Ruficoccus amylovorans: one gene and its partners. The protein of the gene in region 1 binds, or shares a complex with, the protein of each later gene. Links are inferred from orthologs where the notes say so. Each region holds a gene or a part of one and is shown in the gene's direction. Other genes may lie near its edges.

Region 1 (7,868 bases):
GGTCAGCGGACGTACGCCGCAGGAGCGGCTGGACGGGATTTTTCACCTGCTCAACCACCAGGTCCCGGTCGTGGTCGGGATGGCCTGGCCGAACTACGCGGCGGTCTCACGTTCACCGTTGATCGACGACCAGAGCCCGCGGGCGGGGGCCGGGCATGCCGTCACCCTCGTCGGGTATAAGTGCGAGTCGGGACGTCCCGAGGACGCGCTTTTCCAGTTCAAGAACTCCTGGGGGCCGCGCTGGGGCAATGGCGGCTACGGCTGGGTTTCGTGGAAGTACCTCCGCGACAACCTGCAAGGCGCGGTCTTCCTCGACTGCGAGTAGGGCAAGATTTCCCGACTCTCAAACTCATAGAGCCCCTTAAATAAAGTTGTAGCCGCCACTGAAAGAGCGAATGGCTTAACGGTTAAATGGCTAATTGTTGTTAACTACATTCAGCATCCAGCAATTAACAATCAGCCATTTAGCCATTCAACTATTGTGGACACAATAGTTGTTAAAACGCTTATCCCTACGCAGGCGGGAGGCGGTCAACGATGTCGTCGCGATTGGCGTGCATGATGGCGTCGGCGCGTGAGATCAGGCCATCCTCGAAGAGGTTGAGCAGGCGCCGTTCCATCGTGACCATGCCGTGTTCGCCGCCGGTTTCGATGGATGAGTAAATCTGGTGAAGCTTGTTCGTGCGCAGGAAATTGCTCATCTGCGCGGTGTTGCGGAAGACTTCCATCGCCACGAGCCGGCCGTTTCCGTCGGCGCGGGGGATGAGCTTCTGGCTCAGCACGTAGCTCAGGCTGAAGGAGAGCTGGGTGCACAGCTCGCGCTCGCGGGCGGTCGGGAACATGTCGATCAGGCGGGTCAGCGCCCCGAGACAGTCGCGGGTATGCAGGGTGGAAAAAACCAGGTGCCCGGTTTCGGCGGCGGTCAGGGCGAGCGAAGCCGTTTCCAGGTCGCGGATTTCGCCCACGAGGATGATGTCAGGGTCTTCGCGCAGGGCGCTGCGCAGGCCCTCGGGGAAAGAGTTGACGTGCCGGCCCAGTTCCCGCTGCGAGATGAGCGAGCGGTTGCTCTTGAACATGTACTCGACCGGGTCTTCCAGGGTGATGATGCGCTGGGAGCGGCTGCGGTTGATGGTCTGGATCAGGCTGGCGATGGTGGTGGACTTACCGCTGCCGGTGACCCCGGAGACGATGACCAACCCTTGCCGCATGCCCACGATCCGCTTCCAGACCAGCTCGCTGGGGAAGCCGCACTCATGCACCTCGGGGATGCGCGGGGGCAGCAGCCGGATGACGGCGGCCAGCCCGTCGTTGTCGCGGAAGGCGTTGATACGAAAACTGTAAATGCCCTGCTCAGTCTCCAGCCCGTAACCGCAGTCGATGTCGGCCATCGGGTTGTCCTGCATGACCTTGCGGTCGTTCTCCGGGAGCAGGGGGTAGATGAGGGCTTCGCTCAGTTCCGGGGTGACGATTTCGCCCTCGTGAATGGCGTGCAAATCCTCGTCCATGCGGAAGCGCACCGGCTCGCCCACCTTGAGGTGGAAGTCCGAGATGCGCGGGATGCCATTGGTCATGTACTCCGGGTCGATGGCGCTGGCCAGCAGGTCGATGATGCTGTAGCGGGTGTCGTTGGCGCGATAGACCTTTTTTTGAGGGTCGTACATGACGGGGGGCGTGGACATGGAGAGGGAAAACAACGCCGGAGCCGTGCTGGTTGCACGACGTGGGCTTTTTAGAGAAGGGTTGGTCGGTAAGGTTTTGTAACTGAAAGTAAATATATCACTTCGCGGGGAAACGCTCTTTTGGGGAGCGCAAGTAGCCCTCTTTGGTCACGGCAGCAGCCCGCGCTTGCGCTTGCGCTGGAGGGCGTTGCTGAGGACCTGGCGGATGTGTTCAATATCCTCCCCGAAGCCGGGCATCTGCACCAGCCAGGCGTAAACGGCCTCGGCCTGATCCGGGGTCATGCGCGAAGGCGTTTCCAGCACGCGGTCGAAGGCGTCCACGACCGCCTGGGCGATGACGCGTACGAGGGTCTTGGCCACGTCGGAGCTGCGGCGCTCGATCAGCATGTCGGCGGCCTCGGTCAGCGGGAACTCCTTGAAAATGTTCTGGTAGATGCTCATGGCGTCGATGATCTCGACCTCGGTGCGCGGGTAGAAGCAGGCCATGAGGTTCCAGGGGTAGTCTTTGGCGTCGCCTACGCCGGTGCGGAAGTCGCTGCGCACGATGACGGTCGGGATGTCGGCGAATTTGGCCATCATGTACTCGACCACGGTGCCCGAGTCCAGGTCGTCCCCGTCGAAGCAGAACAGGGCCAGGTCGCATTCGAGCAGGTTGAGCAGGTTGTAGTCGCGAAGCTGGCGCGGGGTGCTGCCCGGGCGGGCCAGATTCTGGGGCAGGACGCTGCAATAGCGCTGGTCGGACAGGTCGGAAATCGCCTCGGCCAGCAGCGCGTTGCCAGCGAGATCCTTGTGGGTGAAAAGCTCTCCGGCGAAGTAGATATTCAGTGAGGGTGTGTTGGCCATAGGCCCTTACGGATGGCAGGTGCGAGCTCCGGAAACAACAAAAAAACGGCCCGGCCAGAAGGGCGCTACTGGCCGGGAAAAGCTGCCCAGTGCCTATGGGACGGACAGAGACGGTACGGTTGTGAGCGGATTCTATCTCCCAAGGGCGTACCGGCCCCCCGCCGTGAGCTGGGCTTGCTCAGGCGCGAAGGATGCCGTCGTTGTGGAGCGCCTGTACCAGGTCGATGGCGGAGGCCGAACGGTTGAGGATGTAGAGGTGGACGCCGGGTGCGCCCGCTTCCAGCAGTTGCTTGACCTGCTCATGTGCCCACTCCACGCCGACGCGGCGCTCGGCGTCCTCGTCTCCGGCGACGGCTTCGAGGCGGCGGACAAGCCCGGACGGGAGCTTCGCCTGGCAAAAGCCGCAGAACTTCGTCACCTGATCGAGCGAGAGGGCCGGGAGGATGCCGGGGATGATCGGCTTCTCGATGCCGAGGGCACGGCACTTGTCCACGAAGACGAAGTAGTCGGCGTTGTCGAAAAAGAGCTGTGTCGTGATGAAGTCCGCCCCCTGATCGACTTTGTGCTTCAGGTGCGCGAGGTCCGATTCCAGGCTGGGCGCCTCGGGATGCTTTTCGGGATAGCCCGCCACGCCGAGGCAGAAGTGCGGGAAGCGTTCGCGGATGAAGGCCACCAGCTCGGAGGCGTGGGCGAGGCCGTCAGGGTGGGGCTGGAAGTCGGTTTTGCCCTTAGGCGGGTCGCCGCGCAGGGTCATGATGTTGCGGAAGCCTGCCTGCTGGAAACGCTCCAGCATGGCGGCCAGCTCGTCTCGCGAGTGGCCGACGCAGGTCAGGTGCGGCATGACCTCGAAGTGGAACAGGTCGCGCATAAGCTCGCCATACTCGAGCGTGCGTTCGCGGGTCGAGCCCCCGGCCCCGTAGGTGATCGAGACGAAGTCCGGCCGGAAGGCCGACAGGGACTTGGCCGTGCGGAGCATCTGGCGGGCTCCCTCCTCGGTCTTGGGGGGGTAGAATTCGACGGAAAAAACGGGTTCCCCCGCCGTCAGCATGTCGGAAATGGCGCGACCAGGTTTGTTCATAGACGCATCAACGTATCTTGATGTTATGATGTGTAAAGTGATAAATGGCGTTGACCCTGTTTTTCAGTCGTCAGGGGGCAGGCAGGAAGCATAAGCACATCCACATGGACCGGAGCGAGAATCTTTTGCACGATTTACCGCCGGCGTTGCCGGACGAGGTGACGGACGTGCTGCTGCGCGGGGCGGGAAGGTTCCGCCTGGAGCGGATTGTGTCGCATGGACAGGCTTCGCCGCCCGGTTTCTGGTACGACCAGGACGAGCACGAATGGATATTGCTGGCCGAGGGTGGGGCGGGACTGCGCTTCAAGGATGAGCCCGCCGTGCGCGAACTGCACCCTGGCGACCACTTGCTCATCCCCGCGCACCGGCGTCACCGGGTCGAGTGGACGGCTCCTGACAAGGCCACCATCTGGCTGGCGCTATTCTGGCAGTGACGGGGGAGGAGGGCGGTCGGTTATTTGTCTGCCCGATGGGCGGTTGTGCTGCCCGACGTGACAGTCCCGCCCCGCATGAACGCTTACTTTTTGACAACAAAGTGACTTGCCAAGGCCGGACGCTTGCTATGGATTGAAAATCATGAGCGTCGAAGCTTACGTTCCCGTCCTGATCCAGATCATTCTGGGCGTGGTTATCGCGTCCGCAATCATCGTGGCCAGCCATATTTTCGGCCAGCGCTCCCGCGGGAACTACATCAAGGATGCCGCCTACGAGTGCGGCCTGGTGTCCACCGGAAAGTTCCACCCGCGTTTCGGGGTGAAGTTCTACGTGGTGGCGATGCTGTTCATCCTTTTCGATGTGGAGGTCGTCTTCCTCATCCCGTGGGTCCTCGTCTATCGCGAGTTCATCGTGGCGCAGATTCCGATTCTGCTCCCGGTGCTTTTCTTCCTGTTTATCCTCGCGGTCGGGTTCCTCTATGAGATGAAAAAAGGCGGCCTGAAATGGGAGAGATAGCTTAAGGCTGGCGGATGGCAGATACCCGGGGACGAAAAAACGACGGTTTTCGCATGACAGGGCAGGGCCCGGCTCAGCTTTGGTTTGAGCTTCCTTCCGCCCGCATGCGTGTCGGCATCCTGATGCCTGCGTCCGAACTCTCCGTTTTCACTGCCAACCCCTGATTCTCTCTCCATGCGCCTGGATCGTTACATAGCGAAAAACCGGATCATCGACATTGTCAGCCGCGACCTCGAAGGCGCGCTCAAGGAACTGCTGGAGGTCTGTGACCTGCGCGGAGAGAAGTTTGACCGCAAGGAGCTGCTCGAAGAACTGCTGGAGCGTGAGAAGACGATGACGACCTACCTCGGCAGCGGCATCGCCCTGCCGCACGTGCGCATCGAGATGAAGCGCCCATACCTCTTCGCTATCGGGCGCTGCCCGGACGGGTTGGAGTTCGACGGGCACGGCGAGTACAAGGAACTGCGCCTGATCTTTCTCCTCCTGGCCTCCGAGCGCGAAAAGTCTTACCTGAACGTCCTCGCCTCGCTGGCCCGGACCTTTCAGGAGCCCTCCATGGTCGAGCGCCTGACGGCCTCGCCTGACGTGGCCACGCTGCGCAAGAACGTGGCCGACGCCTTTGGCCGTCCCCGCGATCAGAAGCGGACCAAGGACAACAAGTTCAACCGCCTCATCCTGCGCGAGGCCGTCAAGATCGCCACCGGGGCGAAGTGCTCAGCGGTCATGGTTTTCGGAGATACCTTTGCCGGGGGCGTGGACGCGGCGGACGATTTTGGCGACTTCAAGACCCTGCTCGTCACGCAGTCGGCCTCCGAGATGACGCAGGCCAAGCGCGCCTTTAACGCCATCATCCCGGTGCGTGCCTTCGGTTTCAACCGCCTCTCGCAGTTGCGCAGCGCCATGCTTATCGGCCTGACGCGCGGCCTGATCAAAAGCAACGAGCGTCTCTGCTGTGTCGGCGGCATCCCGCAGAGCAACCAGTTCGACACGCTCGTGGTGGTCGATGTGGAGCGGGAATTCCAGTCGGTCTTTACCCGGCAGAGCGACATGCTCCCCAGTTCGGTCAAGCCCGAGGTGCTGGAGCGCGTGCTGGGCATCGCGACGGAGCTTTCGGTCGAGGGCCGCGAGGGCAAGCCCATCGGCACGCTTTTCGTCATCGGCGAGGCAGAGAAGATCAAGCCCTACACCAAGCAGCTTGTGCTGAACCCGTTCCAGGGCTACGAGCGCGAGGAGCGCAACATCCTCAATCCGTTCATGGACGAGACGGTGAAGGAGTTTTCGTTTATCGACGGGGCCTTTCTCATCAACGGCGACGGCGTGCTGGAAGCGGCCGGGAGCATGGTTCACGCCCCCGACTTTCCCAAGGAAATGCCCAGTGGCCTTGGGACCCGTCACGCCGCGGCCAACGCCATTTCTGTGGCCACGGATTGCATCGCGCTGGTCGTCTCGGCCAGCAGCGGGCAGGTCACGCTTTTCCGGCGCGGACAGATGCTTCCGCTCATCGTACGCTCGCACTCGAACAGCCTGTAGCGGGGGCTGTTGTCATGCCGGACGGATACGATTTCTCTTGATTGGTAAGGGGTTAGCTCCTTATCTATAAGCCAGCGCATGAAATGCGATAACCCCATGATGGCGTCTGACTTTGTAATGCCCTGTGTCGGTGCCGTCTCTTGCTCACCCCAACCCCTTAACGACCGATGCCTTCCCCTACCTGTCTTGCTCGCGGGCTGTGTGCATGCCTGCTAGGACTGACCGTCTCGCCCGTTCTTCACGCGGTGGACAACTACAACTCCTCCACCGAAAAAATAAACGAGAACCTGACCCACTTCTCCTCGGAAGCGGAGAAAAACCGCCAACCCGAGGAGGACATGATCGATGAACTTCAGGAGCGTCAGTACCTGCTCGGCGACACCGGGGGCTGGCGCGAAGACCTGGCCGATTACGGGCTGGCGATTGACCTGAGCTTCGCCATGAACCTCGCGGGTAACCCTGTCGGTGGCGACAGCCGGGGCTTTACCCAGCTCAACAGCACGGGGCTCAACTTCGGGGTGGACCTCGAAAAGCTGGCCGGACTGGAGGGGCTGAGCTTTTTCAGCAGCCTGTCGGTGCGCAGTGGCACCAGCCTGACGCTGAGCCACATCCACAACGTGATCAACGTCCAGCAGCTTTACGGCAACGAGAGCTATCGCCTCGTCAACCTCTACCTCGAACAAGTCCTGCTGGACGGGCACTTCTCGATCAAGGCCGGGCGCATCGCGCAGTTTGACGACTTCTCGCATTCGGACGCCTTCGCCTACTATATGAACAACGCCTTCGACGGGCAGCCGGTCGGTTTCTTTTTCATGGGACCGTTCACGGCCTACCCGGTGACGACCTGGGGCGCGCTCATCCGCGGCGGCGTTCCCACCGGGCAGCATGACGGCTTTTACGGCATGGTCGGTGCCTATGGGGCGGACTCGAACCAGGCCAATGTGGACAACCACGGGACGGACTTCACCTTTAACTTCGACCAGGGCGCGAACATCATGGGCGAGCTGGGCTACAAGCTCAACTGGTCAAAATACTCCTCCGGCCTGCCCGGTAAATACGCGCTGGGGGCGTGGATGTTCACCGGACCCTTCACTACGAACAGCGGCGGCACGACCGACAACATCGGGGGGCTTTACTACTTCATCGAGCAGAACCTCTACCGCGAGGGCGTGCCCGAGCAAGTGCCCAACTCCGAGCGCATGCAGGCCCGTCAGGTCTGGGGCCAGTCAGAAGGTTTTATGGAAGAGATCCAGGGGCTCTACTTCTGGACCACGGGCCAGTTCAACCTCAGCGACGACGTGAACCAGGCCGACCTCTTCGCCAGCGCCGGTCTCTACTACCGGGGGCTGCTACCGGGACGCGACCAGGACATCCTCTCTCTCGGCGCGGCCTGGCTGAACTTCAGCAGCAGTTGGGGGAATGCCCAGCGCGCCGCCGGCCAGCCTGTGCAGGACTACGAAGTCGAACTCGAACTGAGCTACCGCTATCAGGTGACGAACTACTTCTACCTCCAGCCGAACATCCAGGGCGTTATCAATCCCGGCGCGGCCAATCAGTTCGACGACGCGCTCGTCATCGGCCTCCAGCTCCAGGTGGATTTTTAGGACGTTCTATTTTTTAGGTCACAGAGCACACAGAGGAGGCACAGGGCGCACTGAGTGGAATCGCTCAGCGTGATGGCCAATCGTTAATGGTTGGATGTGGAATGTAGAAAACAACCATTAGTCATTTTAGCCATTCGGCCTTTTTGTGGCGGCTAAGACTTTATTTAAACCTCTGTAACAGAA
Region 2 (4,328 bases), on another replicon or contig:
AGCAGGCCATGTTTGGCAAGCTCGTCGCCAAGGAGCCCGGCTCGGTCACGTTTGTCAGCCACGCGGAGGAGGGCGACGGACGCCTGATCACCAACGACCGCACGCCGAATGTGCGCGGCGGCCTCGTTACCGGGCTGATTAACGAGCTTCCCGTGGCTCAGTTGGATCAGCTCCGCGCCCAGCTCGAAGCCGGTGAGGTAGCGACCATTGTCAGCTATGGCGAGGATCTCGTCGCGGCGGGCATCCCGGCCGACCTGCTGAAAAAGGCGAATGTCGTTTACCTCGGCACGCACCGCAACGCCACCACCGACCTGGCCCGCGTGCTGCTGCCAACGCTGACGGTTTTCGAAAAGACCGGCACGTTTATCAACCAGCAGTTCCGCCTGCAGAAGTTCTACCAGGCCGTGCCTGGCCCGGCGGGGCTGATGCCGGACGTGTTCGTGCTCGACGCCCTTCTGGCCGAGTGTGCCGGGGGCGCGCCCTGCCGCCCCACGCTGGGGCAGATTTGGGAGCACCTGAACGAGACGGTGGACATCCTCAAGGACGTGAATTTCTCCAAGATTCCCGAAACCGGCCTTCTGCTCGACGGCTCGGCATACGCCGACCTGCCGTTCTGCGAAGGCCCCGGCTGGCACTACGAGCCCAAGGCCGAACTGGCGGCAGCCACCGCTAACCTTTAAGTCATGGACTGGATCGATATCATACTGAAAGTGATTTACGCCGTGCTGGTGGTTGTCGTCACCATGACGATTGCCGGTTACTCCGTCATGGCCGAGCGCAAGATCGCCAGTTGGATCCAGGGGCGTATCGGGCCTAACCGTGCGGCCATTCCGGGCATTTCGGACATCCCCGTGCTCGGGCGCGCGCTGGTCAAGCTGGGCATTTTTCAGCTCCCGGCTGACGGCCTGAAGTTCCTCTTCAAGGAGGAGCCCATGCCCGCCCACGTAAAAAAGATTTACTACGTGGTGGCTCCGTGCCTGTCGCTGATCCCGGCGCTGGTCACGGTCGTGGTGCTGCCTTTCGGGGTGTACTTCATCGACGGGCAGGCCAATCCGCTGGTCCTGGCCGATGTCGATATCGGCATCCTCTTCATCCTGGCTATCAGCTCGCTGAGCGTTTACGGCATCGTGCTGGGCGCCTGGGCCGGGAACAGTAAATACCCCTTCTACGGCGGTATCCGCTCCTCGGCGCAGATGATCTCCTACGAACTGGCCATGGGCATGAGCATCCTGCCGGTGCTGATGTGGGCCAACGGCCCCAACGGCGGGGTGGGCGGCCTTGGCGACCTGACGCTGTTCAATATCGTCACCGCCCAGCAGGACCTGTGGATGGCGTTCTGGATGCCGGTCCCGGCCTTCATTTACCTGACCGCGCTTTTCGCCGAAACCAACCGCCTGCCCTTCGACATGCCCGAGACCGAGACCGAACTGGTCGGCGGTTTCCACACCGAGTACGGCGGCTTCAAGTTCGGCCTGTACTTCACGGCGGAGTACGCCCACATGGTGGTCGGCTCGGCGGTGTTCACGCTGCTGTTCTTTGGTGGCTGGCAGTTCCTGCCAACCTTCGGCTTCCTGCCGGATTGGGTGGCCAACCCGTGGGCCTCGTGGGGCTGGATCGGCTCCGTCGTCAGCGTCATTTACTTCCTCGTCAAGATGTACGCCCTGATGGTTTTCTTCATCTGGGTGCGCTGGACGCTTCCGCGCTTCCGCTACGACCAGGTTATGACCATCGGATGGAAGTACCTCATTCCGCTGGCCCTCGTGTGCATCATCTTCTACGCGATTTTCATCGCCGCCTGGGATACTTTCGTGACGATCGACAACGCCCCCGCCATCATCGACCGGGCGCTTCCCTAATCACCCAGGAACTTCTCATCAGCCATGTCCAAAGTCGTCGAACGCAAACCGCTCACTTTCTTTGAGAAGACCTACCTGCCGCAAATCCTCGGCGGGCTCAGAATCACGTTAAAAAACTTCTTCAAGCCGAAGGTCACGCTCCAGTACCCGGAGGAACGCCCGCCGATCCCGGAGGGCTACCGTGGCGTGCCCACGCTGGTGAAGGACCCCAACGGCCGCGAAAAGTGCGTCTCGTGCCAGTTGTGCGAGTTCGTCTGCCCGCCGAAGGCCATACGCATCACCCCGGGCGAGATCCCCGAGGTCAGCGAGACCGCTCACGTGGAAAAGGCCCCGCAGGACTTCGAGATCAATATGCTGCGCTGCATCTACTGCGGCATGTGCCAGGAAGTCTGTCCGGAGGAGGCGATCTTCCTGCAGGATATTTATTCGCTGGTCGGCACCTCGCGCGAGGAGCTGGTTTACCACAAGCAGAAGCTTTACGAGCTGGGCGGTACGCTGCCCGATGAGCACTACAAGTGGGACAAGAAGAAAGAGGCCGCCGAACGCGCCGCCGCCGGAGGCCATCACTAGGACTAATTAACTGAATCTGAAGGGATTTTGACTTGAAAGGGCAAAGCCGATACTGAGACTTTCACAGCTCGCCGGACCACGGTCCGCGGGCGAGAGGGACGCTACGCTATGCATGACTTTTTCTTTTATCTGTTTTCCGCGCTGACGGTGTTGGCCGCCTTATTGGTGGTGATCAACCCCGATGCGGTGAACAGCGCCGTTTTCATGATCGTGAGCTTCGTGGGCACGGCTGCGCTGTTCCTGCTGCTGGACGCCTTCTTCCTGGCCATTCTCCAGGTGCTGGTGTACGCCGGGGCGGTCATGGTGCTGTTTTTGTTCATCATCATGCTGCTCGATGTCGAGCGCTCCAGCCGCCTCCGCCCGGACACGATTTCGGTCGTCGCCTCCGTGGTGGCTACGTTGCTGCTGATCTTCGGGATGGCCTACCTTTTCCTGACCGGTCCGGATGCGACGGCGACCGCCCTGGCCGCCGCCCCCGATGTCCCCGGCGCGGCCAACCCGATGGGCTATGCCACGGCTTCGCGGGCCTTTGGTTACGGACTTTTCACTAAATACATGCTGCCGTTCCAGGTCTCGGGAATCCTCCTGCTGGTGGCCATGATCGGCGTGATCGTGCTGAGCAAGCGGCTGGGCGGCCCCGGATCGGGTGCCCCCTCGGCCAGTGAAATTCGCAAGGCGGAAGTGAGGGAATCATGAGCGGAGTCGGACTCAACGCGTATCTTTTCGTGGCGGGCCTGCTGTTTGCCCTCGGGTTTTTCGGGGTGCTGCTGCGACGCAACACGCTGGTCATTTACATGTGCATGGAGCTCATGCTCAACGCCGTCAACCTGGCGCTGGTCGCGTTTTCGCGCTACAACCAGACCATGGACGGCAACCTGTTTGTCTTTTTCATCATCACGGTGGCAGCGGCTGAAGTCGCTGTCGGGCTGGCCATCATCGTCGCCCTTTACCGCAAACGCCGGACCGTCCAGGTCGAGGAACTTAACGCCCTGAGCAACTAGATGAACCCTCTGGAACTGCTTGCGATCATTCTGCTACTCCCGCTGGCCTCAGCGGGGATAATCTGCCTGTTTCTGCGGCGCGGGGGCTATTGGGCCTCGGCGGTGTCCGTGGTGGCTGCTCTGGGCATCATGGTGCTGAGCTTCGTCTTCCTGCTGCGGTGGGATGGTCAGACGATCTCGGGCTCGATCCCGTGGCTGCAACTCGGCCAGGACTACAGCTTCGAACTGGGCTTTCTCTTTAACCACGAGGCGGCCACCATGCTGGCCGTCGTGGCCTTTATCGGCTTCTGGATCCACGTCTTCAGCGTGGGCTACATGGACGACGACAAGGACAAGGGCCGTTTCTTCGGCGGTCTGTCGATCTTCATGTTTTCGATGCTGGGCATCGTGCTCTCGGACAACCTGTTCATGGTGTTCGTGTTCTGGGAACTGGTCGGCTTCAGCTCGTACATGCTGATCGCCCACTACTGGGATCAGGACTACGCCGCCGCCGCCGCCAAGAAGGCCTTTATCGTCAACCGGGTGGGGGACTTCGGTTTCCTCGTCGGGATCGCCTGGGCCTACCACTACTACGGCACGGCGGACATCTCGGCCATCACCGCGCAGATTCAGAGCGGGCAGAGCGGTGTCGTCACCGGCATCGGCCTGTGCCTGATGTGCGGCTTCATCGGCAAGAGCGCGCAGTTCCCGCTCCAGGTGTGGCTGACCGACGCCATGGCGGGCCCGACTCCGGTCTCGGCCCTCATCCACGCCGCCACCATGGTGGCCGCCGGTATCTATTTCATGGTGCGGGTGTTCTTCCTGCTCTCGCCCTTTGCGCTGGAGTGGATCCTCTGGTCGGGCGCGATCATGACGGCCTTCGCCGGTTTCTGCGCCCTGGGCCAGACCGACATCAAAAAGA
Region 3 (4,186 bases), on another replicon or contig:
GGTGGCGCACGCAAGGGCAAGCGGGGCCGAGGTGCCGCAGGTAAAGTGGCTGTATTCGGCCTACTCAAGCGGGGTGGGAAGGTTTACACGGCGATTATCCCCAACTCGAAAACCGAAACGATCTTGCCGATCATCAAGCAGAAGGTTAAGCCAGACAGCATCGTTTACACCGATACCTTCCAGGCCTACAACGCCCTTGATGTTGGCGACTTCCACCACATGCGAATCAACCACTCAACCCTCTTTGCTGACAGACAAAACCATATCAACGGCATCGAGAACTTTTGGAACCAGGCCAAGCGCCACATGCGGCGCTTCAACGGCATCAAACCCGACAATTTCTATTGGTTTCTCAAGGAGTGTGAATGGCGCTTTAACGCAGGCAACCACAAACAGCTCCTCAGCCAGCTTAAACACTGGGTTCGAGACGCAGACAAACTCTCTTAGCTAGGTCAGCCCCTATTATTATTACGAGGCGTATTTCGTCGAACTGAAGGGTACGGGGGATTCAAAAGTGTCGTGGAGCAAGGCGTTCGCACTTCGTAACTTGCTAATAAAAAAGCCCTTCGGAGAAGGGCAGGACAGAAATTTGGCGGAGAGGGAGGGATTCGAACCCTCGGTGCAGTTACCCGCACACATCCTTTCCAGGGATGCACAATCGGCCACTCTGTCACCTCTCCATTCCGAAGAAGCGGGGAGTCAGTCATCGCGGCGGGGACGAGTCAATCCCAAAGCGAACAATTTCCCCAACTTGTTCAGGTGGCCTTGTGTGAACTATAAAATTGCCTTATGTTCAGGCTGTGTCTTGCTCAAGGCAGATAAAATTTTTAATTAGGTTTGATTCCGGGGGGAGTGCTCCCTAGGGAAGGAGGGGTTTTTTATGAGTTCGGAGGCTTCATACGGCTACAACAGCAAGGTAGAGGGGGAAGTCATCGTGTCCCGGTTGGATGCGGTGATTAACTGGGTACGCAAAAATTCGGTCTGGCCGATGCCCATGGGCCTTGCCTGCTGCGCGATTGAATTTATGGGAACGGCGGCGTCGCGATTCGACATCAGCCGTTTCGGCATGGAGGTGACACGTTTTTCCCCCCGGCAGGCGGACTGCATGCTGGTGGCCGGGACCGTCACTTATAAGATGGCCGAGGTCGTGCGCCGCATATACGACCAGATGCCCGAGCCCAAGTGGGTTGTCGCGATGGGGGCCTGTGCTTCCACCGGCGGGATGTACCGCTCGTACGCGGTGCTCCAGGGCGTGGACCGGATTGTGCCGGTGGACGTTTACGTCAGCGGCTGTCCTCCGCGCCCCGAAGCCCTGCTCGACGCCCTCATGAAATTACAGGATAAGATCTCGCACGAGCGTTCGGTCTCCAACCTGCTCAAGCGCGACATGCACCCGGCCCCCAAGGCCATCGCAACTTCGGCCTCCCACTGATGACGCCAGAAACACTGCTTCAAGACCTGCTCAAGCGCTTCGATTACGCCACCGAGCGGCCCAGCGCTGATGACCCGGCCATTCATGTGCCGACGGATAAATACGTCGAAATCTGCCGCCTCCTGCGCGACGAGATGCATTTCGACCTCATGACCGACTCCACCGGCGTGGACTGGGGGCAGGAGGCGAGCCCGCGCTTCAGCGTGCTGGCCCAGCTCTTTTCCACCCGGGACAAGCTTTATGTGCGCGTCGTCACGGACTGCGTCGGCGATGAGAACCCCGAAGTCCCCAGCCTGACTGGCCTCTTCGGTATCGCCAACTGGATGGAGCGCGAGACCTACGACATGCTGGGTATTAAATTTACCGGCCACCCGGACCTGCGGCGCATCCTCATGTGGGACAGCTATCCGTACTTTCCTCTGCGTAAGGAGTTTCCGCTGGCGGGGATCGAGACCGAATTTCCCGCTGCCGACGTGGCCCAGGCCGCGCCTGGTGCCAAAGTGATCGCCGCTCCCCAGATGGGCGGACCCTTCCACTCGCCCCAGAGCGGGGAAATGTCCGACCGCGAACCCCGGGCCGCCGACCAGAGCTGGACCGAACAGAAGGAGAAGCCCTCCGAGAGCTGAACCTACCATGCCGACCCAAATTAAAGAAATTGCCGTGGGCGACGTCGCCCGCCGGACCGCCGACCAGGAAGACGATTTTCAGGGCGAAACCATGTCGCTGAACATGGGGCCCTCGCACCCGGCTACGCACGGGGTGCTGCGGCTCAAGCTCGAACTCGACGGCGACTATATCCTCAGTTGCGACCCGGTCATCGGCTACCTGCACCGCGGGGACGAAAAGATCGCCGAGAACATGACCTACAACCAGTTCGTGCCTTACACGGACCGGTTGGACTATCTCGCACCACTGTCGAACAACGTCTGCTACGCCATCGCGGTGGAGAAGCTGGCCGGGCTCCAGGTGCCGCCGCGCTGCGAGACGATCCGCCTCATCTGCTGCGAACTGGCCCGCCTGGCCTCGCACCTGCTCGGCGTGGGCGTTTACGGGATGGATACCGGAGCGATGACGGTCTTCCTCTATACCTTTACCCAGCGCGAAAAGCTCTACACGCTCTTTGAAGAGCTGACCGGAGCGCGCTTCACCAACAGTTACACCCGCATCGGCGGGCTGGCCCGGGACATCCCCGAGGGCTGGCTGGGTCGCGTGAACGAGTTTCTCAACCAGCTCGGACCGGCCATCGACGAGATCGACAACCTGCTGACGCGCAACAAGATTTTCCTCGACCGCACGAAGGACATTGGCGTCATCTCCAAGGAGGACGCGATCAGCTACGGCTTCACTGGGCCGAACCTGCGCGCATCCGGGGTGGATGTGGACTTGCGCCGCGACCGTCCGTACCTGGGCTACGAGAACTACGATTTTGAGACGCCCATCGGCTCGGTTGGTGACTGCTACGACCGCTACCTGGTGCGTCTGGTCGAGATGCGCGAGAGCGCGAAGATCGTCCGCCAGGCCATCGAAAAAATGCCCGACGGCCCCTGGTACGCCGAAGACGCCAAGAAGATTTTCAAGCCGATGAAGGACAAGGTGCTCACCAGCATGGAGGAGCTGATCCAGAACTTCATGATCGTGACTGAGGGGCCGCAGATCCCGGCCGGCGAGGTCTATTTCGAGGCTGAAAACCCGAAGGGCGCGCTCGGATTTTACATTTGCTCGAAGGGCGGCGGGGTGCCCTTCCGTCTGCGCATTCGCGGCGCCAGCTTCTGCTCGCTGAGCATCCTTCCCAAACTCCTGCCCGGCATGATGATGTCGGACATCCCCGTTGTTCTCGGCTCGTTCGACTTCGTCATGGGCGAGTGCGACCGCTAAACGATTTGCTATTCATCATGGACCTTGCGCCTGAAACTCTGCAAAAAATCGAATCGCTCTTTCCGAAGTACCCGGACAAGCGCAGCCTGACGCTGCCGCTGTGCCACTTGGTCCAGGAGGACCAGGGCTACCTCTCGGATGAGGCCATGAAGTGGATTGCCGCCAAGCTTGAGATCGAGCCCATGAAGGTGCTCGAAGTCGTCAGCTTCTACCCGATGTTCCGTCGCAAGCCCATCGGCAAGGTCCATGTAAAAGTCTGCCGCACGCTCTCGTGCGCGCTCAACGGCGCTTACAAGACCTGCGAAAAGCTGGAAGAAGCACTGGCCTGCAAGCGCGGGGGCACCTCCGAGGACGGCAACTACACGATTGAGTTTGTCGAGTGCATCGCCGACTGCGGAAAGGGGCCTGTCGTCCAGGTCGATGACCGCCTTTACGAGAACTGTGGTCCCGAGCAACTCGAAGAGCTGATCGCCCGCATCAAGGAGGCCGCATCCGCCGACCCCGTAACCGCCCGCACTGCGCCCGAACCGGGCACACCAGCCTATAAAGGTTAAACATTTCTACGTATAGTAATGGCCATTCAGGAACGCCGAATAATTTACAAGCACGTCGATGAGCCCGGCTACACCGCGGACATCGACTGCTACCTGCGCAATGGCGGCTACGAGGTGCTCAAGAAAGCGCTCCAGGCCAAGCCCGAGGATCTGTGCAAGGAAGTCTTCGACTCCGGGCTGACCGGGCGGGGTGGGGCAGGGTTCCCCACCGGCATGAAGTGGAAGTTCCTCGACCGCAAGTCCGGCAAGCCCATCTACCTCGTCTGCAACGCCGACGAATCCGAGCCGGGTACTTTCAAGGACCGCCAAATCATTTATCAGGACC

What was found.
Region 2: the proteins of H5P28_RS18240 (region 1) and H5P28_RS16325 are in contact, whole or in part, in a cryo-EM structure (PDB 7NYH), measured with the Escherichia coli proteins. The link is inferred for Ruficoccus amylovorans from one-to-one orthologs.
Region 3: the proteins of H5P28_RS18240 (region 1) and nuoD are in contact, whole or in part, in a cryo-EM structure (PDB 6ZJN), measured with the Thermus thermophilus proteins. The link is inferred for Ruficoccus amylovorans from one-to-one orthologs. Residues at the interface, in WP_096411116.1 of Thermus thermophilus: Glu45, Ser46, Asn48, Pro50, Ala51, Gly52, Glu53; in WP_223903221.1 of Thermus thermophilus: Met26, Thr27, Asn29, Gly31, Pro32, His34.

What each region holds. Positions count from the first base shown.
Region 1 is NZ_JACHVB010000063.1:85,040-92,907, reverse strand. Bases 2,868-5,863 are described here. They hold H5P28_RS18240 (NADH-quinone oxidoreductase subunit A), read left to right. Parts: upstream 2,868-4,176; coding sequence 4,177-4,551; downstream 4,552-5,863. Other genes in these bases: H5P28_RS18235 (diadenylate cyclase), read left to right, coding at 4,726-5,863; H5P28_RS18245 (cupin domain-containing protein), read left to right, coding at 3,705-4,034; metF (methylenetetrahydrofolate reductase [NAD(P)H]), read right to left, coding at 2,868-3,600. Also shown: H5P28_RS19835 (C1 family peptidase), read left to right, coding at 1-325; H5P28_RS18260 (type IV pilus twitching motility protein PilT), read right to left, coding at 513-1,679; H5P28_RS18255 (nucleoside 2-deoxyribosyltransferase), read right to left, coding at 1,827-2,522; more of metF, read right to left, coding at 2,701-2,867; more of H5P28_RS18235, read left to right, coding at 5,864-6,081; H5P28_RS18230 (carbohydrate porin), read left to right, coding at 6,249-7,685. UniProt on the Escherichia coli protein: NDH-1 shuttles electrons from NADH, via FMN and iron-sulfur (Fe-S) centers, to quinones in the respiratory chain. The immediate electron acceptor for the enzyme in this species is believed to be ubiquinone.
Region 2 is NZ_JACHVB010000052.1:175,651-179,978, reverse strand. The notes cover bases 1,333-4,328. They hold H5P28_RS16325 (NADH-quinone oxidoreductase subunit J family protein), read left to right. Parts: upstream 1,333-2,534; coding sequence 2,535-3,122; downstream 3,123-4,328. Other genes in these bases: H5P28_RS16315 (NADH-quinone oxidoreductase subunit 5 family protein), read left to right, coding at 3,428-4,328; nuoK (NADH-quinone oxidoreductase subunit NuoK), read left to right, coding at 3,119-3,427; H5P28_RS16330 (NuoI/complex I 23 kDa subunit family protein), read left to right, coding at 1,881-2,426; H5P28_RS16335 (complex I subunit 1/NuoH family protein), read left to right, coding at 1,333-1,856. Also shown: H5P28_RS16340 (NADH-quinone oxidoreductase subunit G), read left to right, coding at 1-680; more of H5P28_RS16335, read left to right, coding at 684-1,332. UniProt on the Escherichia coli protein: NDH-1 shuttles electrons from NADH, via FMN and iron-sulfur (Fe-S) centers, to quinones in the respiratory chain. The immediate electron acceptor for the enzyme in this species is believed to be ubiquinone.
Region 3 is NZ_JACHVB010000052.1:182,080-186,265, reverse strand. What follows is about bases 1,333-4,186. They hold nuoD (NADH dehydrogenase (quinone) subunit D), read left to right. Parts: upstream 1,333-2,065; coding sequence 2,066-3,307; downstream 3,308-4,186. Other genes in these bases: nuoF (NADH-quinone oxidoreductase subunit NuoF), read left to right, coding at 3,880-4,186; H5P28_RS16350 (NADH-quinone oxidoreductase subunit NuoE family protein), read left to right, coding at 3,325-3,861; H5P28_RS16360 (NADH-quinone oxidoreductase subunit C), read left to right, coding at 1,432-2,058; nuoB (NADH-quinone oxidoreductase subunit NuoB), read left to right, coding at 1,333-1,432. Outside these bases: H5P28_RS16375 (IS1595 family transposase), read left to right, coding at 1-447; more of nuoB, read left to right, coding at 881-1,332.